Regions from separate parts of the Shewanella sp. 10N.7 genome, predicted to be linked through region 1. Evidence: predicted binding sites of a transcription regulator. Region 1 holds the regulator's gene; each other region holds the start of a gene.
The links. Region 1 encodes LexA, which represses DNA repair genes until DNA is damaged. Its sites were predicted from a motif close to TACTGTATNNNNATACAGTA; they were not measured.
Positions count from the first base shown of each region.

Region 1 (7,575 bases):
CCGATTAATGAAGGGAAAGCACCAGGTAAACCTGTGCCAGCGGCTTGGTGACATGCGGCGCAATTGGTCATATAGACTTGCTCACCCATGGTCATCAGTTCTTCCATGGTTAAATCATCAAGTACGACTTCTGCTTTTGCTTCTTCTATCACTTCGGTCACAGCTTCAGTTGCAGCTTGTTCTACTTGGTCAGCGGTCGCTGGTAAGGTCACAGGCGTTGCAATGTCACTTGCAGGGCCAGATTCAGTTGTTGAACCGCCGCCATTAATATCAGCTGCTTGTACAACATCACCTGAGTTATTACCCCAAGCATTTCGCTCGTAAGTTACAACAGCTGCGATTTCTGTAGCAGTAAGCTGTTTAGCAAATGCTTGCATTGCAGTGCCTGCTTTACCATTAACCACGATATCAACATGATGACTTACCGGGCCTTTAATCAGTGGACTACCAATCAGAGATGGGAATACACCAGGAAGACCTGCACCGTTTGGTTGGTGACATGCGGCGCAAACGCCCATATAGACTTGCTCACCTTGAGCCATTAACTCGTCATATGTGAGTGTTTGTGAAAGTGAAGCTTCAGCTGCAGCTTTGGCATCTACGGCTAGCTGCTTTTGGTCAAGCAGCCATTGCTCATAATCAGCTTCGGAAACGGCTTCAACCACGATTGGCATAAAGCCGTGATCTTTACCGCACAACTCAGCACATTGGCCACGGTAGGTGCCGATTTTATCGATTTTTGTCCATGCTTCATTAATGAAGCCAGGGTTGGCATCTTTTTTAACCGCAAATGCAGGTACCCACCATGAGTGAATAACATCATCACTGGTCATCAAGAATCGAACTTTACGATTAATAGGTAATACGAGAGGTTTATCGACTTCTAATAAGTAAGTTTCAGTCTTTTCCGCAGAGCCTTGGATTTGCTCTGCTGGCGTTGAGAGTAAACTAAAAAACTCGACATCTTCGTTGAAATAGCTGTAATGCCATTTCCACTGAGAGCCAGTCACTTTAATGGTTAAATCTGCATCGCTAGGATCTTCCATAGCAATCAGAGTTTTAGTGGCAGGAATTGCCATACCAATAAGGATGATAAATGGCACGATTGTCCATGCTATTTCAACCTTGGTACTGTCATGAAAATCAGCCGGCACTGCGCCTTTTGATTTTCTGTGGTAGATCATTGAGTAAATCATGATCCCAAAGACCACAACACCTATAGCACAACAGATATATAGAATAATCATGTGGAGGTCATAAACCTTGCCACTGATTTCTGTTACGCCTTGCGTCATGTTAAGCGGCATATCAGCCGCCGCAAGCGGTACTGCAAATAGCAGCACCATTAATCCATACAACAATCGCTTCACAAGACCACTCCTCTGCCAATTGCGATTTGCAATAACAACAAGGAAAAGTCACACAGTAATACTCTGCTCTATGCAAACTTCTCTATTCCCGAAAAAGTTTGATCACTTCAAAGTACACGGTGGCTGCGAGTATCAATACTCGATTATTCTATTGGTTTATGGTGGCCACACTTGTACCTAATACTGAACTTTTCAATTCTTAAATTGACGCTTTTTATTCAAGGCTTTCTATACCGCATGGTACCAGCACAATCTTTACAGCGTTTTGTAGCTTTTTATCATTTTATAAACTCAAGAGTGACAGCAAATTGTTACTCTCTTGTTAACTACATTACTTGGAGATTAAATATTGATCAAGATCACTTTATCATCTAATTTGCTGAAAAAAGGCGCAAAAAAAAGCCCTTCACATAAATGAAGGGCTTTTTAAAGAGAGATTTGTTTAGTGAAAAGCAGATAAATTTAAGCTTGTTGGTGTTACAGAAGTATTGGCACCCATATGTTCATCATGTAAGTGAGTATTTACATCTTCAATGATGACACCTTGTGCTAATGCGCTTTTAGCAACCAATTGAATACGTCGATTATCACGCGCATCTAGTGGTGTAGTCCAAGTAATAACGGCACTGGAAGTACCACTTGTTAGTGCTTTTTCCATCGCCCAAAGCGTTTCTACTTCATCTTTAGTGTGAACAAGTAAAACACGATCCATGCGAACGTTAGCGTTAGCCAATATTTGTTTATAGCCAATATGCGGAGGATTAATCAGTACAATCCAACGACCTTGCTGACTTAAAATGGCCAAATGGCTGCACAACTGGGTTAACTCAGTTAAGCCTTGGTTGGCACTTTGCTTAGTTTCAATGCCTTGTTTAACTGGCGCAGTTGTTGATGTCATATCGACCCATAAGCCTGGATGACGTGGTGCATTACCTAATAATGTGTTCATAACCAACCTCCATTTCGGATAACGCCAACTGCAAGCCCTTCAATTGTCAGGCTCTGGCATGTTAAATCTACTTTAATCGGCGAATATTGTTCATTTTCTGCGTGCAGATAAACAACGTTGCCTTTCTTTTCAAAACGTTTAACTGTGACGTCATCATCTACACGAGCGACGACCACTTGACCATTTTTAGCTTGCTGCATTTTGTGAACAGCTAATAGGTCACCTTCAATAATGCCAATGTCTTTCATACTGTCGCCACGAACTCGTAGTAAGAAATTAGCATTTGGTTTGAACATTTCAGGATCAACTTGGAAGTATTGTTCAACATGTTCCAGCGCAAGAATAGGTTCACCTGCTGCAACTTGTCCGATAAGAGGGAGGCCTTCTTCAACTTCCTCTTCTTCCTGAATCATGCGGATTCCGCGTGAAGTGCCAGGAATAATTTCGATACAGCCTTTCTTCGCCAGCGCCTTTAAATGTTCTTCGGCAGCGTTAGCACTTTTAAAGCCTAATCTAGTGGCAATTTCTGCACGAGTCGGTGGCATACCTGTCTCAGCAATATTACATTTAATTAGTTCTAGAATTTCAGCTTGTCGTGGCGTTAAAGGTCTCATATTGATTCCTGTTTTTTTATACAGTGACTGTCATTATATACAGTATCTTTGGTCGCGCAAGTATTAACCAATGAAATTTATGGTATCTGCTGGTTTATTGTTGTTTTTATTATGTGGTATTGGGTTTTAGTTTATATAAATCAATGTCTTGATTGTTTTAGGGTATGTGTGATTTTTATTGGTACTAATTTTAATATTAGTACTTAACAGAGAGGTTTCAGGTCGATACAGTATATTTATACAGTACTGTTGATGCATTTCGTCCAGCATAAATCAGCGTTGGAATTGCTTAATTATTTTCAGCTAACGGCCTTCATATTGCCGCTCAATTGTTAAATACAGATAAGCAGGTTAGTGAATCCCATCTAGATTCTGGTATCCTATGCGCAATAAATCGTTGTAGATAATGCGAATACTCATGCTAAAACCAGATTCTATCATTGCTAAATCGTTGCGTTGGATTCAGAAATTAATGGTACACAGTGTTGTTGTGCCTGAAGATCCGTTCGCTGACTTAAATCTAGATCCAGAAAAGCCAGTGGTCTATGTCATGAAGACAGAGTCGCTGAGTGACATTGCTGCTTTGCATGAAATGTCGGCTAAGTTTGGCTTACCAAGTCCTTATGAAAGACTGGATGTTGATGGTTTAAATACCCCAAGAATTGTCTGTGTTGAAGGACGTAAGCCGCTGTTTGGCAAGCGTCACAGTGGTGAAAAATTTGTCGCCAATTTCACCAAACTACTCGAATTACATCAAAAGAATAAAGAGTTAGATATTCAGTTGGTGCCTGTTAGTCTTTATTGGGGACGTATTCCTGGTAAAGAAGATGACACCATGACCGCTGCAGTGTTTGAACGCGAAAACCCGACTTGGCTGCGTAAGTGGTTAATGATCCTGTTTTTAGGTCGCCATAACTTTATTCAATTCTCTAATGCAATGTCATTACGTTACATGGCTGATGAGCATGGTACGGATGTCAGTATTGCCCATAAACTCATCCGCGTTGCACGAGTCCATTTCAGACGTCAACGTAAAGTGATGACAGGACCGCAACTGCCAAACCGTCAGGCGATGTTCAACTCGTTACTTAAGTCAGAATCTATTACTAAAGCGATTCAAGAAGAAGCGGCGAACAAAAAGATATCTGAAGAAAAAGCGCGCGAAAAAGCCATTGAGTACCTCGATGAAATTGCCGCTGATTATTCTGATAACTTGATCCGCATTGCTGAGCGCTTTTTAACTTGGTTATGGAACAAGTTATACAGTGGTATCAGTATTAAAAGTGCCGAAAAAGTCAGAAAGCTACACCATGACGGCCATGAAATTGTCTATGTGCCATGTCATCGTAGCCATATGGATTACTTATTACTGTCTTACATCCTTTATTATCAAGGCATGGTACCACCGCACATTGCTGCCGGAATTAACTTGAACTTTTGGCCTGCGGGGCCAATGTTCCGTCGTGGTGGTGCGTTCTTTATTCGTCGTAGTTTTAACGGTAATAAATTATATACCGCCGTATTCAGAGAATATTTAGATCAATTATTTGCCAAAGGTTATTCAGTTGAGTACTTCACTGAAGGTGGTCGCTCACGTACAGGTCGTTTACTAGCGCCAAAAACGGGCATGCTAGCGATGACTGTGAACAGTGTTTTGCGTGGCATTGAGCGTCCTGTGACATTGGTGCCTGTGTATTTGGGTTACGATCACGTGATGGAAGTGTCGACTTACCATAAAGAGTTAAGCGGTAAGAAGAAGCAAAAAGAATCGGTGTGGCAGGTATTTGGTGCATTACGTAAATTAGGTAATTTTGGTCAAGGTTATGTCAATTTTGGCGAACCCATTAACGTACAACAATTCTTGAACCAACAAGCGCCAGACTGGCGTGAAGAAATTGCTCAAGATCCTGAGCAAAAACCGACTTGGTTAACGCCTGCGGTTAACACACTTGCCAATAAAGTGATGACCAATATCAACAGTGCTGCGGCGGCGAGTTCAGTCACGTTAACCAGTATGGTGCTGTTGGCTGCAGAGCAAAATGCGTTAGAGCGCAGTGAGCTTGAAAGCCAGTTAGGCTTATACCTGAAGTTATTGAAAGATGTGCCGTACACCGGCTATACCTCGGTTGCCGAAGGGACGCCAAGTGAGTTGATTGAGCAATGTTTATCGCTGAAAAAGTTTACTTCAACTAGTGATCAATTAGGTGAGATTATTGCGATTGAAGAGCATGCGGTGATTGCGATGAGTTATTATCGCAATAACATTATTCACTTGATGGCAGTGCCTTCATTAATTGCCAGTTGCTTAGTGCAATATGAAGAACATAATCGTGAAAATATTCATAAAATCGTCAATGACTTTTACCCATTACTTAAAGCTGAATTGTTTATGGGTATCGAGGATTTAACCGCATATGTCGATCATGTTTTAGACTTGTTTGTTGAGCAGCAATTGATTTCAGGTACTGACGAGTTTGAAGTCAATCAAGGTAATATTACCCAGTTAATGCTATTGTCCGAAACTGTCAGTGAGACATTACAACGTTACGCGATTATCTTTAATTTATTGGCTTACAAGCCGGATATTGAACGTTCAGATCTCGAAAGCGCGAGCCATATGCTAGCTCAGCGTTTAGGTGCTTTACACGGAATTACTGCGCCAGAGTTTTATGATAAAAAACTCTACAATAATTTGAGTGTAAAATTAAAAGAATTAGGGCACTTGTCGGGTAGTGACAATCAATTTGCTGTCATCCGAATTCGTGACCATGCCAATGGCATGTTGCGATTATCTGTTCGTAAAACCATAGTCGATAGTGTGACTGTGGAACATGGGTAACGACTAACTTTATGAGTTCAACACAAACGCAGCCGAAAAATAAATCTTTGTTAGGCGGCGCAATGATCATTGCTGGTACCACTGTTGGTGCCGGTATGTTTTCTCTTCCTGTTGTGAGTGCTGGTATGTGGTTTGGCTATTCGATAGTCATGCTCATCGGCATTTGGTTCTGTATGTTAGTTTCAGGCTTATTGCTGTTAGAAACCAACTTACACTTTAAACCAGGTGACAGCTTTGACACTCTAACCAAAGTCACTTTAGGTCAGTTTTGGCGTATCGTGAACGGCCTATCAATAGCCTTCGTGCTATATATCCTTACCTATGCTTACATCAGTGGCGGTGGTTCGATTGTGAACCATACTTTGTCGGGTATGGGGATTAACTTGCCGCAAAGCCTCGCAGGATTAGTGTTTGCGGCCTTGCTAGCAGCTGTGGTGGTGATAAGTACTAAAGCCGTTGACCGTATCACGACTGTGATGATTGGCGGTATGATCATTACCTTCTTTTTAGCGGTGGGCAATCTACTCATTGATGTCGATAGCGTAAAATTATTAGTACCAGATGGCGAAGCAAGCTATGCGCCTTATATTTTAGCGGCGCTGCCTTTTGGTTTGGCAAGTTTTGGTTATCACGGTAACGTGCCTAGCCTAGTGAAGTACTACGGCAAACAGCCAAAGGTGATTATCAAAGCGATATTCATCGGTACTTTTATTGCGTTAGTGATTTATAGCTGTTGGTTAGCAGCCACGATGGGCAATATTTCTCGTAGCAGTTTCAGTGACATTATTGCCCAAGGCGGCAATATGGGCGTATTAGTTGGTGCATTATCTGAAGTCATGTCTAGCTCATGGCTTAATACCATGCTGACTTTATTTGCTAACCTTGCCGTAGCATCGTCTTTCTTAGGTGTCACACTCGGATTGTTTGATTACTTAGCCGATTTATTTGGTTTTGATGAGTCAAGCAATGGCCGTTTAAAAACCGCCGTGGTGACGTTTATTCCTCCAACTGTTTTAGGCTTATTATTCCCGAATGGTTTCTTAATGGCGATAGGTTTTGCGGCTTTAGCTGCCACTATTTGGACCGCGATTGTACCTGCGATGATGGCATATCAATCTCGTAAAATGTTTGCTGACGAAACGAGTTATCGCGTGCCAGGCGGCACACCATTGCTTGCTGTGGTGATGCTGTTTGGTATCGTCACTGGTGCTTGCCACTTGTTAGCAATGGCTGATTTACTGCCTGTGTATCAATAATGAAATGTTGATTGCTACAGTTTGATATTAAGCCCTCTTATGAGGGCTTTTTTGATGCAGCTTTTCAATATATTGAGTCGGTGTTTGACGATGAAGACGCTGAAAACTTTTACTGAAACTGCGTACATTCGCGTAGCCTAGCAAGGCCGAAACCTCACTCACGCTTCTTCCTTCTAGCATATAGTTGATCGCCAAATTACCGAGAATATAGCGCATTAACTCCGTAAAACTGAATCCGTTTTGCTGCAGACGCCTTTGCAGTTGTTGACGTGAAAAACCGCACAAATCTGCCAATGAGTCCACTGTAGGTAAACCATAAAAGCGAATGTAATTGACTAACTCATACAGCACCTTAGGTGTGTCATGGGTTTGTGGCATATTTAAATAAGAGTCAAGCTGATTGAGTGAGATGCTGTTGCTGTTATTTTTTTTAATTTGCTGCAGCGTTGACTGAGAAGATAAAAAATCTTGTTCAGAGCTTATTAAAGAGTCTATGTCCAACCACATTTCTGTAAGCGGGGCATTCCATGTCACTTTACAGCCAAAA
Region 1 covers NZ_JAJGZS010000022.1:51,692-59,266, forward strand. The annotation lists gene coxB (cytochrome c oxidase subunit II) at 1-1,370, opposite strand, end outside; gene LMH66_RS14435 (cell division inhibitor SulA) at 1,813-2,319, opposite strand; gene lexA (transcriptional repressor LexA) at 2,316-2,933, opposite strand; gene plsB (glycerol-3-phosphate 1-O-acyltransferase PlsB) at 3,352-5,772, shown strand; gene mtr (tryptophan permease) at 5,784-7,028, shown strand; gene LMH66_RS14455 (AraC family transcriptional regulator) at 7,056-7,575, opposite strand, start outside.

Region 2 (7,575 bases), on a different contig from region 1:
CGATCCTGACATGTTACTCACACTTGCTTCAATCGAGACTCCAGAAAAAGTCATGAGTGAAGATGCACAAAACACCTTGATCGACTTACTTCATGCTTGCCCTAATGGGGTAATGCGTATGAGTGATGAAGTTGAAGGCGTTACTGAAACATCATTGAATACTGGGGTTATTAGTACTGAAAATGAATCTGTTGAAGTGCTTTGCCTTATCCGTTCATTAATCGACTCAGGCCGCGTTGAAATTGAAACACAATTGACAGCACTCGCTAACCTTTCAGGTGCTAGCATCGAGTTATCTGGCGCTTACCCAGGCTGGAAGCCCAACAATAACTCTCCAGTGATGGCAATTGTTCGTGATACTTACAATGACATTTACAAAAAAGATCCAACCATCATGGTAATTCATGCGGGTCTTGAGTGTGGATTATTTAAAGAGCCTTATCCAACAATGGATATGGTTTCTATTGGCCCTACCATTCGTTACCCACATAGCCCTGATGAAATGGTTAACATCACAACCGTTGGTCAATACTGGGAGCTGTTGCTAGCGGTTCTTGAGCGTATTCCTGCAAAAGACTAATCATTGAAATTAAGACACTAGTCTTTATCTGAAAAAAGCTGCCTTATGGCAGCTTTTTTGTTGGCAATAATGTTTGATAATAGCCTGTTGATATAGATTAAAAGTTTAAATCCAATTGCTCATTATTATGGGATAACTCTGGAGCTTCTAGCGCTATATCCGCTAAGCCAACCGATACACCGACCAATCTTATCCCACGGCCATTTGCTCGCTCTAATGCCTGAGCCAACAAGTCCTGAAACAAATTAATGGCTATCTCGTCACTGCGATGTTCAATGGTGGTTTGTTTAAAATCATTAAATTTAAGCTTCACCACTTGTTTATGTATTTTTCTATCTTTCGCACTGCGGTTGACTCGCACAAGCAACTCTTGGATCAACTGTGGCATCACATTATTACACTGCTCTAAAGTAAAAATATCTTGAGCAAGTGTGGTTTCGACACCGACTGACTTGCGCACTCGATTAGGGCTAATAAGACGATTATCGATACCTTGGGCTCGCTCGATTAGCACCCGACCAAATTTTCCAAAGCCATTAATTAGCTTATCATTTGGGTAGCGCTGCACATCTTCGCATGTGTTGAGCCCTAATGCTGCAAGCTTTGCAGAAGTGACTTTACCTACTCCAGGTATTTTATTTAACGAGAGTGGTTTTACAAATTCAGCAATGGCGTCAGGCGGGATCACATATTGGCCGTTTGGTTTATTCAAATCGGAGGCAATTTTGGCTAAATATTTGATAGGGGCTACCCCAGCAGATGCCGTTAGACCTGTAACATCAAAAACCTCTTGTCGAATAGCCTGTGCAATCAAGGTCGCACTCCCCTTGCACTCGTCACAATCAGTAACATCAAGGTACGCTTCATCTAACGACAAGGGTTCAACCAAATCAGTATAGCGATGAAAAATCTCTCGAATTTGTACGGACACAGATTTATATACATCCATTCGACCGGGGACTAAGATAAGGTCGGGGCAAAGCTTAAGCGCATGGTAACTCGACATTGCAGAACGTACGCCAAACTCACGAGCCTCATAATTACAGGTGCTAATAACCCCTCTGCGATCGCTTCGACCACCCACAGCAAGCGGTTTGCCGAGCAGCTCAGGAAAATCGCGCATTTCCACTGCGGCAAAGTAACAATCCATATCGATATGAATAATTTTTCGCATAGACAAAAAACTAAATAGCAAATACACATCCCAATAGTACTGTATATAAAAACAGTACACAAGAAATCAAGCCACCTCAACGTAAAAGAAACGATTACATCCCTATCATTGAATCGATTTCAATTGTTTAAACTCATAAAGTAACAATAAAAATGTTCAATTAATGTCACTAGAAGTTAAAATAATTGAGCAAGATATCATTTTTACCTCCACCTAATGATTATCATATAAACCTATAATAATACAAATAGGTAACCAAATGAAACAATTAGGTTTTAAAACAAGTATATTGTCTGCCATGAGCTTTCTATTGGTGCTTTCACTGTTGATTTATGGCTGGGTTGCTCATAGCTTACTTAAAGATCAAATCACTAGCGCACTCACCCAAGAAATTCATAATACCTTAAAGCACAAAGTTTCAGACATTCACACAGCATTTAATCGAACTACTGAGGCTGTGACTGAACTTGCACATCTTTATAGTCAAGGTGAGATAGGTGATAACCATGTTGCAATGACAAGGTACACCGCTCAATTAGGTGGGGTATCTAAAGTCATAATCGGTTTTGATGATGGCTCATCATTTGTTTCCAAAGAATCTGAGTCGTTTCCGAATGGTGTTGGGTTGTTAGATAAATATGATCCAAGAACACGCCCTTGGTACCAAACAGGAAAAGGTAGCTCATCATTAACTTTAAGTGACATTTTTTTTACTCGGACTGATGCTGTTCCAATGCTTGGTGTCATGCATGCGATAGATAACGGTATTATTATGGCCGATCTCAGGTTTGATGAACTGCAACAAGAATTAGATGATTTACATAAAATCAATGGGGCATCTGGATTCATTATTGATAAGCAGGGGTTAGTGCTGGCATCTAACTCGATTTTGATTGAACAAAAGCAGAACATTAATGATGTCGCAGCACTACAATCACTCTACTACACGATAACCGATAAGGCTGAAGCCGTAGAAAGTAGCATGATAAATGGTCAAACAAGTTTAGTTGCAAGCCAACGCATTGAACTGCTCGATGGTAAGGAATGGTACGTTGTAATTACCGTAGATGAAGACATAGCCTTTGCGCCTCTGGTTAGTGCCACTTTGCAAATGGCCATGATCATCAGCGTAATTCTTATTATTTCAATCGTTATCTTACTTACTCTTCTGAACAAGCTTTATCAACCGATTATTGAATTACGAGATCTTGTTATAGGTCTCTCAGAAGGTAATGGCGATTTAACTCGACGATTAACCATTAAAAGTGAAGATGATTTAGGTAAAATTGCCTTAGGGATAAATCAATTTATTGCCCAACTTCAGTCAATGCTGGTAGAAATACATCAATCAACTGTCAGCCTTTCTGAAGGAGTAAGCAAATTACAAGAATATAGCGCTCACAGTGATAATATCTTGGAGTCACATACCTGTGAAACAACACAGATTGTAACAGCGATCGAAGAGCTATCTAACACTGCTGAGATGGTTGTAGAAAACACCTTTAACGCTGCACAACTTACTACGCAAGCACATACTACAGGTGAATATTCACTTAAGACAATCGAATCGACTCAAATAGGCATAACAGCATTAGCTTCACAAATTAATGAAACAGCTCAAAAAGTAGAACATATGAATAATGAAACCAGCAGTATTCAAAGTATTGTGTCTGTGATTGGGAGCATTGCTGAGCAAACTAACCTACTGGCGTTAAATGCATCTATTGAAGCAGCTCGTGCTGGCGAACAAGGTCGAGGCTTTGCTGTAGTGGCTGATGAAGTAAGAGCACTAGCAAGTCGAACTCAAGCAAGTACCAGTGAAATTGAAGTAGCCCTCGCAAAGTTAAAATCAGAGGCAACCAATGTTGTCTCTTCTATTACTCATACTGAAACCGCTTGTACTGAAACAGTTACAAACGTAGAAGCTACATCATCTAGCTTGCAGGAAATGAGTCAATTCATGACACAAGTAAATGACTTAAATAATCAGATATCAACATCAGCCAATGAACAAAACCAGGTTATTCATGCCATTAATAAGAATATGCATAAAATACACGACATGGTAGAAACACTCAATAATGAGGGCAACTTACAAAGAGCTGAAACCAACAATATTATCGACATAAATAACAAACTCACCAATATGATTGGCCGCTTCAAACTATAATGGATTAAATACAGAGTAGATAAGATATATATCTAATTAATATATTTAGATTTTTACCTTATTAGGGCGTAACTTTAATTAATAGAAACAAAAAAGCCCAAGCTGTTATTAACCAGTTGGGCTTTAACAATAAAACAATTTAAATAGATTACATTTTTGTTTGTAGGTAGTTTTGTAAACCAACGCGATCAATAAGTCGAATTTGCTTCTCTAACCAGTACATGTGATCTGATTCAGTATCGTCTAATAACACTTCTAAAATTTCACGAGTTTGGAAATCTTCTTTAGCTTCACACAAAGCGATAACTTCACGTAAATGGTCAGCCACGGCATATTCGTAGTTCAGGTCGTTTTTCAGCATTTCTTCCACATCTTTACCAATGTTTAATGCTTCACGACTTGCGACATCTGGCGTTCCCTCTAGGAACAAAATACGCTGAACTAGCTTAGCTGCATGGGCTTTCTCATCATCAGACTCATGAAGGATGCGAGTATAAAGCTCGTCAAATCCCCAATCTTCATACATGTGAGCATGTACAAAATACTGATCCATTGCCGACAATTCACCGGTTAATAGTGCATTCAGCGCTGCAATTACTTCTGGATTACCTTTCATGTTAATTTCCTATTAATCTTTAATTTGTGATTGAAGGTAGTTTTGAATACCCGTTTGATTGATTAGCTCTTTTTGAGACTCAATCCAATCTAGGTGCTCTTCTTCATCTTCGAGTAAATCTTCTAATAAATCGCGGCTAACATAATCACGTTCAGCTTCACAAAGCTTGATAGTCTCACGCAATACCACTAACTGTTCTGTTAGCGCTTGCTCATCACAATCAAGCATTTCTTCACAATGCTCACCAATCCGTAATTTATCTAACTGCTGAAGGTTAGGTAAGCCTTCTAAAAACAAAACACGCTCAATCAACTTGTCAGCATGTTTCATATCTTGAATCGATTTTTTGTATTCCTTTTCATTAAGGTGTTCTAAACCCCAATGTTTAAACATGCGTGCATGTAAGAAATATTGGTTGATTGCAGTTAGCTCGCAAGTCAAAACACGGTTTAACTGACTAATTACTTTTGGATGGCCTTTCATGATTTTGTCCTTTAAATGCAAGATTGATCTGGATCAATTTCCAACAGAATAGTACATACAATAAAAAAATACAAATATCCTTTAAAATCATAAGCTTAGTTAGTGATAATCATTATCGTTACAACTTAGGTTATTAACTAGGTTTAACTATGCGTAAGTTACGTTAACTTCAATAGAATCACCCTTCTAGCTAAATAGGTAATATATTTCACCTGCATCAAATCACAAAATTAGTCGAAAATGTTACCTCAAAAGATTTTTGTAAATTTTGTATCTAATATAATAATGCCATTATATTGGCCAATGATGACAACAAAAAAGCCCAATGAATTATTTATTCAATGGGCTTTATTGATATCAATTTAAGAGCAAGCTGACGCTCTAATCAGATGTTTAAATAATCCGATTTTGATTTAGTTTAGCTTCACGTTCTGATTCAGCCATTCGGCGTTTACGCTTATCACATGGGTCATCGCAGTCACAGGCTTTTTCAATACCTAATACACCTAAACCACCGCAACTACCTTCAACCGCTTTTCTTTTAATAATATAGCCAATAGACATCAATAGAAAAAATAATAACAACACAACGAACGCTGCAATAAAGGTACTCATAATATTCTCCAACAATTACTTCTAATCGGCAAAAATCGCTAAATAATCCACAAACAACGCATAATAAAACGCTTACTGAATATACGGTGCATAAGCTTCACTGTAAAAAACTTCGTATTGATCGCCATCTTTTTCAATTAACATCACAGGCAAATGCTCATCATGGGCTAACGCTAATGATGCTTCAGTGCCTAACACCATCATTGCAGTCGCATATGCATCCGCTGTCATGCTGCTTGGATGTAATACTGTCGCTGAGGCTAGTTTATGCTTAATTGGATAGCCAGTACGTGGGTCAATTAAGTGCGAAAAACGCTCGCCATTCTCTTCATAATATATACGGTAGTCACCCGATGTCGCCAACGCCATGTCACCAGGCTCAACAACTTGCTGAACAGAGGCTCCTTCTGACGACGGCTTCTCAACCGCTATACGCCAAGGCGCACCGTCATCTTTAACGCCTTTAACGCTAATTTCACCGCCAATCTCAACAAGATAACCTTTAACTTGATACTTATTTAAAAGTTGCGCTATTTTATCAACACCGTAGCCTTTTGCTAATGAGGATAAATCCACATATAAGTCAGGATTGGTTTTTGTTAGTTTTAAACCATTAATAGTAAAACCGCTAATATCAGCTTTTGCTTTCACTCTATCAATCGTTTCTTTACTCGGGATCTCGGTTGGACGCTTATTAGGACCAAAGCCCCATAAATTAACCAACGGCCCTAATGTAATATCTAAAGCGCCACCGGTCACATCATAAAGTCTTAACCCTTCTTTAAATACAGTCATCGTATCTTGTGAAACGGTAATACTCTGATTAATCCCTAGCTGATTAAATTTAGATAATTCAGATTTCGGTCGGTATGTCGACATTTGGTCATTGACTAGCTCAAGCGCAATATCGATTTCAGCTTGCAGTAATTGTGTCGTTGGTAATTGCTCATTTCTAACGACTTTAATATGGTAAGTCGTGCCCATAGTTTTACCGGCAAGCGATACCATCTTATCTTCAGTCCCGCATGCTGTGAGTAAAAATACAACGAGGGTAACTGCAATCGAATTTATAGAAATCTTTATCATCTCAAACTTAAAAATTAGTAATATCTAAAATAAAAAATTGCAGCTTACTAACTAGAGTGACCTCCGTGTCAGCGAGCTGCAATTCATGACGTTCAATGTCTTATAGTGTAATTGCTAATCTATGTTGATTAACGCATTAGCCACCAAAGTCATCGAGTAAGATGTTTTCATCTTCAACACCTAGGTCTTTAAGCATACCAATTACGGCAGCATTCATCATTGGAGGTCCACACATGTAGAACTCACAGTCTTCTGGTGCATCATGGTCACGTAAGTAGTTTTCGTACAATACGTTATGAATGAAACCAGTATAGCCATCCCAGTTATCTTCATCTTGCGGATCAGATAATGCAACATGCCATTCAAAGTTTTCATTGGTCGATGCTAGTCCGTCGAAATCTTCAACGTAGAACATTTCACGTTTAGAACGTGCACCATACCAGAAACTCATCTTACGCTTAGAGTTTAAACGCTTAAGTTGATCGAAAATATGTGAACGCATTGGGGCCATACCAGCACCACCACCAACGAACACCATTTCAGCATCAGTCTCTTTAGCGAAGAACTCACCAAATGGGCCCGAGATAGTGACTTTATCACCTTCTTTAAGACTCCAAATGTACGATGACATCTTACCACAAGGTAAGGTTAAATTACGCGGAGGTGGCGTAGCAATACGCACGTTCAACATAATAATACCAAACTCTTCAGGGTAGTTAGCCATTGAGTAAGCACGAATCGTCTCATCATCAACTTTTGATTCTAAGTTGAAGAAACCAAAGTGCTCCCAGTCGCCACGATATTCAGCAGGAACATCAAAGTCCGCATACTTAACATGGTGAGCAGGTGCT
Region 2 covers NZ_JAJGZS010000007.1:131,753-139,327, forward strand. The annotation lists gene LMH66_RS06415 (aminoacyl-histidine dipeptidase) at 1-580, shown strand, start outside; gene dinB (DNA polymerase IV) at 678-1,754, opposite strand; gene LMH66_RS06425 (methyl-accepting chemotaxis protein) at 2,014-3,924, shown strand; gene bfr (bacterioferritin) at 4,073-4,540, opposite strand; gene bfr (bacterioferritin) at 4,553-5,023, opposite strand; gene nqrM ((Na+)-NQR maturation NqrM) at 5,417-5,638, opposite strand; gene LMH66_RS06445 (FAD:protein FMN transferase) at 5,711-6,724, opposite strand; gene nqrF (NADH:ubiquinone reductase (Na(+)-transporting) subunit F) at 6,861-7,575, opposite strand, start outside.
Region 2: a site for LexA is predicted at 1,792-1,811, ahead of dinB (DNA polymerase IV). Genes of this name have one in related genera too.

Region 3 (7,575 bases), on a different contig from region 1:
GAATTTATCTTCAACTTTCCATGACAATTCTGTACCACCACGACCTATTAACAAAGGAATTCGATGATACTGACAACGCCTATGTAGAAGTGCTAAATCAAAGGTAACCACTGCCCAGCCAATAATAATGTCAGGATCATATTCATTGAACCAATGAATTAACTGATGGATTAATGCCACTTCGTCATCAACCCATTGAATATATTCAACGCTATCATCAGACTCATTAATCTCATAAGCGTCAAAATCAGGTCGACCAAGCATAATGACTTTTTTATATAAGGGGCTTTGATTATCAAGTGCTGATTGAGAGCCATATAATCCAACTGAGTACAACTCTCCAGATGGGCTGCATTCAAAATCCAGTGAAATCATTGATAATGGAATGGCTAAATCTGCCTTTCTTGTTTTGAATGCTGCATAGCATGCTAGTGGGTCATTCGAATGGCTAGCACTTGCAAAAGTAGCCCCCTCAGTCAGTGATAAAGGTGTTTCTGCATTGCTTGAGTCAGCAGAAACAATGAACTCTGCATCTAACGCAATAAATCTCTCAATAAGATAACGTTGCTCTGCCCTTATATCGGCTTCATAGATCTCGATTCCTGCATCATTGGCAATTCTGAGCAATTGCTTCTGTACTGTCGTTGACTTTAAATAGATGCATGAAACAGCTTGATGCTTAAAGTTTTTTAAACTGATAGGCTCAATACGTATACCTGAATTGAAATGACCGAGAATCAATTCACTGTCACTTTGTTTACAAAAACAGATAACTTCAGCTTGTTCTAGTTCAATGAGTGCCGGTCCTGTTTCTGTTTTTATATAATATTGCAGCATTAATCGACCGTGACGATAAGTCGCATGTCTAGTCAGCACCCTTCCTTTAATCGAAAGTAAAGCATCATTGTTAGTGCTAGTGCTAGTGCTAGTGCTAGTATCAGTGCCTATTGAATTTTGTATTGTCATCTACAATGTTGCCCTGAAATCGTCTGTTTATGAATGATTAACCTATCGTTGGGGCAAATAAGTATTTTCAGTTAACTAAATAAACTTATCTTTACCACTAAATTACTTACCTGTGTCGTTAAAGACGCTATAAACGTTCGATTATTTATTCCGAACATTTAAAATCACTGTTATTATGTACAGCATATACCAGCAAATAAAGAATTAGTAAGTAAAGATTACTAATGGGCCATACATGTTAACGGATCATATTAAAACTCAGATCCGCACTATCTATAAAGATATTGCGACTGCGATGCCAAATTTTCGTTCTCGTAGAGAGCAAAACTACATGGTGGCTGAAATATCTAAAACATTAGCTGGTGATTATGATAAACATCGCAGGATCATGGTTTGTGAAGCTGGTACCGGTATTGGTAAATCCCTTTCTTATATCTTAGGTACTATTCCACTTGCATTAGCCAGCAAGAAAAAAGTATGTATTGCTACCGCAACGGTGGCCCTTCAAGAGCAATTATTGCACAAAGACCTACCCTTTTTTTTACAGCAATCAGGTGTCGACTTTAAATTTGGTCTCGTAAAAGGCAGACAGCGCTACGTTTGCCTAGCAAAACTTGCAGCAATGATTGGTCCAGAAGACACATCACAATTAGCAATGTGGCAAACCAAACCTGACCAAAGTCAAATAGACTTACTAAAAGTACTGCATCAAGATTTTCAGGCAGGTAAATGGAATGGCGAAATTGATACTTTAGAGCAACCATTACCAGATTTCTTATGGCAACAAATTTGTTGTGACAAGCACAGCTGCCATCGTCAAATGTCCAGTCACCACAACTGTCCATTTCATAAAGCGCGCGAAGACGTCGAAACTTGGGACGTATTAATTGTAAACCACAGTCTACTATTTGCTGACTTAGAGCTTGGAGGCGGGGTGATTTTACCTGAGCCTGAAGATATGTTTTACGTTATTGATGAAGCCCATCACCTGCCAACCGTTGCCAGAGACTTTTCCAGTGCGCAAGCCACACTAAGAGGAGCCAGTGACTGGTTAGAAAAAGCCTCGAAAACTTGCTCAAAACTGCAAAATCAACTTAAAACGACTCATATCATTGCGCCAGTACAAGCCATGCTTGACCATATTGGCGATTTAGTGACTCAACTTAATCAAGTGGCGCATTTTTGCGATACGCAGCCTAAATTATTTGCTAACCCAGAAACCCGATTACGTTTTGAAAATGGCAAATTACCAGAGTCATTACTAATACAGGCCGAAAATTTAGCGACCACCTCAAATCTAGCCGTCAAACAGTTTAACAAAATTCAATCTGTGCTCAGTGAAGCCATTAAAGATGGTGAATTGCCTAAGCATCAATCTGAAGCCGTTCTCTCAGAAGCGGGATTTATCCTGCAGCGACTTGAGAACTTAAGTAAGCTTTGGAAAATGTTAGCTAAAGAGGATTCGAAAAAAGGTGCTCCGATGGCACGTTGGGCAGAATTAATTACCGGAAAACAACAGGATTACTTATTCTGCGCCTCCCCTATTGAAGTTGGCTTTATGCTTGAACACATGCTGTGGCAAAAAGCAGCGGGGGTCGTCTTATGTAGTGCAACGCTTCGAGCATTAAATAATTTCAATCATTTTGCTCATCAAGTTGGTCTATCCCTTAATGATGGCAGTCGCTTCTTAGCACTACTATCGCCATTTGATTACGAAAATAATGCCACTTTATTTATCCCACAGATGAATAACGAGCCAACAGAAGATGCCTATACTGACGAACTAGCTGAACAAATCATTGCACTAGTTGAAGATGAAATGGCGACATTGGTTTTATTTGCCTCATATTGGCAAATGGAAAAGGTCACAGATCAAGTCAGTGGCAAAATACCTAAAGAGCAACTTTTTGTTCAAGGAACCATGCCAAGACAACAAATATTGCAACAACACAAACTACGCTGCGATGAAGGTAAACCAAGCATAATTTTTGGTACTGGCAGTTTCTCAGAAGGGTTAGATTTACCTGGAGATTATTTAACTAACTTAATCGTGACTAAATTGCCGTTTGCGGTGCCAACCTCACCCGTTGAACAAGCACATGCTGAATACATAAAGAGTAAAGGTGGCAATCCATTCCTGCAGCTAACTATTCCAGATGCTTCACGCAAATTAATCCAGAGTTGTGGTAGATTACTCCGTAAAGAAGATGACTATGGTCGCGTAACCATTTTAGATAGACGTCTTATTACTAAGCGTTATGGCAAATCATTACTTGATGCCCTTCCGCCATTTCGTAAAGTTATAGAATAGGTAATTATTTGGAATTCTTGTTAGATCCAAGCCACTGGGTAATCTTGGCCGTTATTGGTCTTGTGGCCGGTTTTATTGATGCTGTAGTGGGTGGTGGTGGATTATTATCTATTCCTGCATTATTAACAATGGGAATACCGCCCCATTTAGCACTTGGTACCAATAAACTAGCAGCTTGCTTTGGTTCAATGACTGCTGGGTATACTTATTATAAGCAACAGCTTATTAACTTAAGATTTTGGCGAACCGCCTTTATCGCGACTTTTTTCGGTGCAATTTTAGGCAGTATTTTTGTATATCTTATAGATGCTGCTTGGCTCGAGAAAATCTTACCTTTAGTTATTATCAGTATCGCCATCTATACCTTATTTAGCCCCAAAGCAATGGGCGAGAATCTAAAAGCCGCTCCGATGACATCCCCATGCAAACAAAAACAAACTGCTCAAGGTGTACTATTAGGTGGATACGATGGCTTTGCCGGTCCTGGGATTGGTGCATTTTGGACGGTATCAAGCATAAGACTATACAAATTGCCACTACTAAATAGTTGTGCATTAGCGCGTGTAATGACTTCTGTTAGTAATGTCACTGCATTAGTCATCTTCGCTTTACTAGGAGAAGTCGATTGGGTTCTAGGGTTATGGATGGGGGTTTGCATGATGGCAGGCTCGTTCATTGGCGCTAAATCGGCTATTAGATTCGGTATTCCCTTTGTAAAACCTCTGTTTATTATTACTGTTTTATCAATTGCAGCACATCTTGCTTGGACAGCCTGGTTATGAGAAATACCAACCAACTTATTTATCAATTAAAGCAGCAGCTCAGCTCACTTGAACAAGATGCACTGCATCATGATCAACAATTGCCAGCCCAGCAAAAGAAAATGCTGCAAGATATTGAACGTTTTAACTCACAACTATTTATTCAACAAGGAGCACAACTTAGCCCTTGTATTCAGCAACTGAAAAAAGACATTCAACAATTAGAAAAGCAACTTTCTCTTAAACTCGATGTCAAAATAATCGAACTGAGTTGTCAACGTATTCAAGATCGCTTTACCGCATTGCGCCGCGCACTCGTTACAACCAATATCAATGTTAAGACTGCAGAGCAGAAACGTGCCAACAGTCGCGCAAGGTATGCTAAGAAACAACAGCAACAACATTCAGACAGTGGTTTTGGCTGGATAGCCAGTAATGTGATGAAGAATAGCCACCAGATATATCAAGAGTTAAATAAACATTTGAATTGGGCTACAACTTTTGAACAAAAAATTGCAGAAATGGAAACTAAGCTTGCAAACTGCCACAGTACTGACAAAATCATGATACAAAATGAAATACTTTCTCTACATCGTCGATTAGGGAAATGTCGTCAAGCAATCAGTTATATTGAAGAAAGAATTCAAATGTTTGAACGACCGCATCGAAATAACAATCGTTAAGGAGCAACAATGAAATTTACCCTTCCGCTCAGTGCAGCGTTATTAGCTTTAGCGACTTCAACGTCAGCTATGGCGGCTAACCTAACTATCCCAATGTCATTTGAATATCTTGCACTTGACGGTAAAGAAATCGATACCAACATGTTTACTCATAAGACTGACCTTGAACTTGATAACGGCAGCCATAAAATTGCTATTCGCTATCATGATATGGTTGATGATGATTTTAGTGACAGTCAAAGCTTTGTAAAGTCATCACCTTTTATTGTGGCTATCAATGTTGATGGTGATCATGAGTATCAGCTCAAGCCAATTGACGGTGAATTTGTTAAAAAGCCAAAGTCATTTGCTAAAGACCCGCAAATCGTTATTTCTCGTAAAGACAACGGTGTTGTTGATTACAAAGTGACGCAAACTGATTATACAGAAAGTACTTTTATCAGTAATTTGTTTAGCGGTAATAAAGGTGAAGATATTGATACGCTAGCAGCTTCTGCGACTGACAGTAATACGAAAACGCTACCAGTTGCTGCAGTAGCAACAAGTGCAACAGTTACAGCAACGGCCCCTGCGGCTTCAAAACCTGCAGTAAAAGCTGCAACTCCAGCTGCAGGCGAGACAGCAACACACCCAGAACAAATGCTTCAATATTGGTGGTTACAAGCAGATGAAGAAACAAGAAAAGAATTCATGAGCTGGGCAATCAAGCAATTGTAAATTGATTATCAAAATAAGCGTGTAAATTTCACATTGAATATTCCACTTGTTTATCACGCCAGCTATTCTAAGCTGGCGTTACCTTCTACCCACCGATTTCCAACAAGTAAATATCAGTTGCTGCAGCAATACCTGCTGAACAATCAAATAGCTAAACCCTCCGATTTTCATTCACCGGAAATGATTCAAGTTGAAGTACTCAAGCAAGTGCATCAAGACAAGTATGTTGATGATTTCATCGACAACAAACTTGACCTTAAAGTCATGCGCCGAATTGGATTCCCTTGGAGTGAAGCACTATTAAATAGAACCTTACACGCCGTTAGTGGTACAAGCTTATGTGCAAATTTAGCCATCGAACATGGCGTTTCTTTACATCTCAGCGGTGGATACCATCATGCTCACTATGATTTTGGCAGTGGATTTTGCATATTCAATGACTTAATAGTCGCTGCCAATGGCATGATTTCTAATGGTAAAGCGACTAAAGTGCTTATTATTGATTGTGATGTTCATCAAGGAGATGGCACCGCAACCCTATCATCACAATTCGACAATATTATCAGTTGCTCTTTTCATTGCTTAAAAAACTTTCCTTCAAGAAAACCTAATTCAGACCATGACATAGAATTTGATAAAGGAATTGATGACCGCCACTTTCTTCATTCACTCGAACAAGTGGTTCCTTACCTCATCAATATTCACCAGCCAGACCTAATTTTATATGATGCTGGGGTCGATATTCACAGAGATGACGATTTAGGCTATCTCAACATTTCGACAGCAGGTATTTTAGCGCGTGATAAGTTTATATTTAAAACCGCTAAACAAGCTAATATCCCTATTGCAGCAGTCATAGGCGGTGGTTACAGCCGAAATGAAGCCGAATTAACTCATCGTCATAGTCAACTTTTTATTGCAGCCAATTCAATCTGGTAGCAAACTGATATAAAAATTCATTCTCTTGGAGTAAAACATGCAAGTTGATATTCGTAATTACTATGAAGTGCTATTAATGGAAATATTAAGAGATGAAGGTTTATTAGAAGAACTGCCAGAAGAGTATTTAGCAGATCTATGTTGCGTAACCTTAAACCAGCTTCCAGTGCGTTACATCAGGCATTTAGTCGATACGTATTTTTTCGAAGATTACAACGAACTGCAAAGCATGAAAAATGAAATACAACTCGCATTAGAGAAATCTCGTGAATTTTTGAAAGCCAACTTAAAAAGACGTATTGCGGAAGAAGAAGCTGAAGCAAAGGCAAAACTTGAATCGATACCGAGAATTGAAAGTACTGAAAATTAAAAGTACTGAAAATTGAAAGTACTAAAATCAAATAGATCTAAACTGAGAAAATTGAATACAAAAAATTTCTATATAAAATATGTATGAGTAAGACATTAAGAATTTTGATGGTAAAACAAGAAGAATTTGGAGGTTCCCCTAGAGCCACACCCCGGCACACGAGTCACTTGGTGCGGTTGCTCCCTTCCAGGCCTGGCCGAGTTCACAAGTTATCATTGCGGGGGGACCCTAAGGTCACCATAGATTTCACATAAAACCTGTTTTACGTGAACGGCAGGATTATCCCCCACACCTGTGACATGATCAAGTTAAATCGCCATACTTTCATCATCTTTATGTTTGTTTGAACAATGATTACTCAATTGAATGCTTTTTCGTACATTGCCAAAATCAATAAAGCCATTCATAAGTCACTTTTCTCTGCTTTAGATTAATTAGAACAACCTTTAATTTAATCAAAAGCCACTAAAGCCGATCTAGATCACACTTCTTAACAAAAGTGAGATTTTAACGCTAAAAACCACATAAAAAGTCATTCAAATACAAACAAAAGTCACACAATTCACTTATTATTAGTAATGGTAATTTTAGCAGTAAGTAATGTATTGGATGGTACGTTAGTTAATGATTCTATTAATTAAGTTTACTCTAATTAAATAATCCATATAGTTTAGTGAAAAACACTACAGCAACGCTCAAGCAACAATTGCGACGCAAGCGCTTTTCACATTTTACAATTTCAACATTTTAACTTTCAAATTGTAGAATTAAGTAATACCTCTTTCGGAATGGTAAGATCTAAATCACAGTGATTTAAGCCCTAACTAA
Region 3 covers NZ_JAJGZS010000014.1:482-8,056, forward strand. The annotation lists partial or broken gene LMH66_RS10340 (3'-5' exonuclease) at 1-837, opposite strand, end outside; gene dinG (ATP-dependent DNA helicase DinG) at 1,202-3,277, shown strand; gene LMH66_RS10350 (sulfite exporter TauE/SafE family protein) at 3,286-4,059, shown strand; gene LMH66_RS10355 (primosomal replication protein) at 4,056-4,721, shown strand; gene LMH66_RS10360 (DUF2057 domain-containing protein) at 4,731-5,438, shown strand; gene LMH66_RS10365 (histone deacetylase) at 5,472-6,377, shown strand; gene LMH66_RS10370 (late competence development ComFB family protein) at 6,415-6,747, shown strand; RNA gene ffs (signal recognition particle sRNA small type) at 6,883-6,979, opposite strand.
Region 3: a site for LexA is predicted at 1,132-1,151, ahead of dinG (ATP-dependent DNA helicase DinG). Genes of this name have one in related genera too.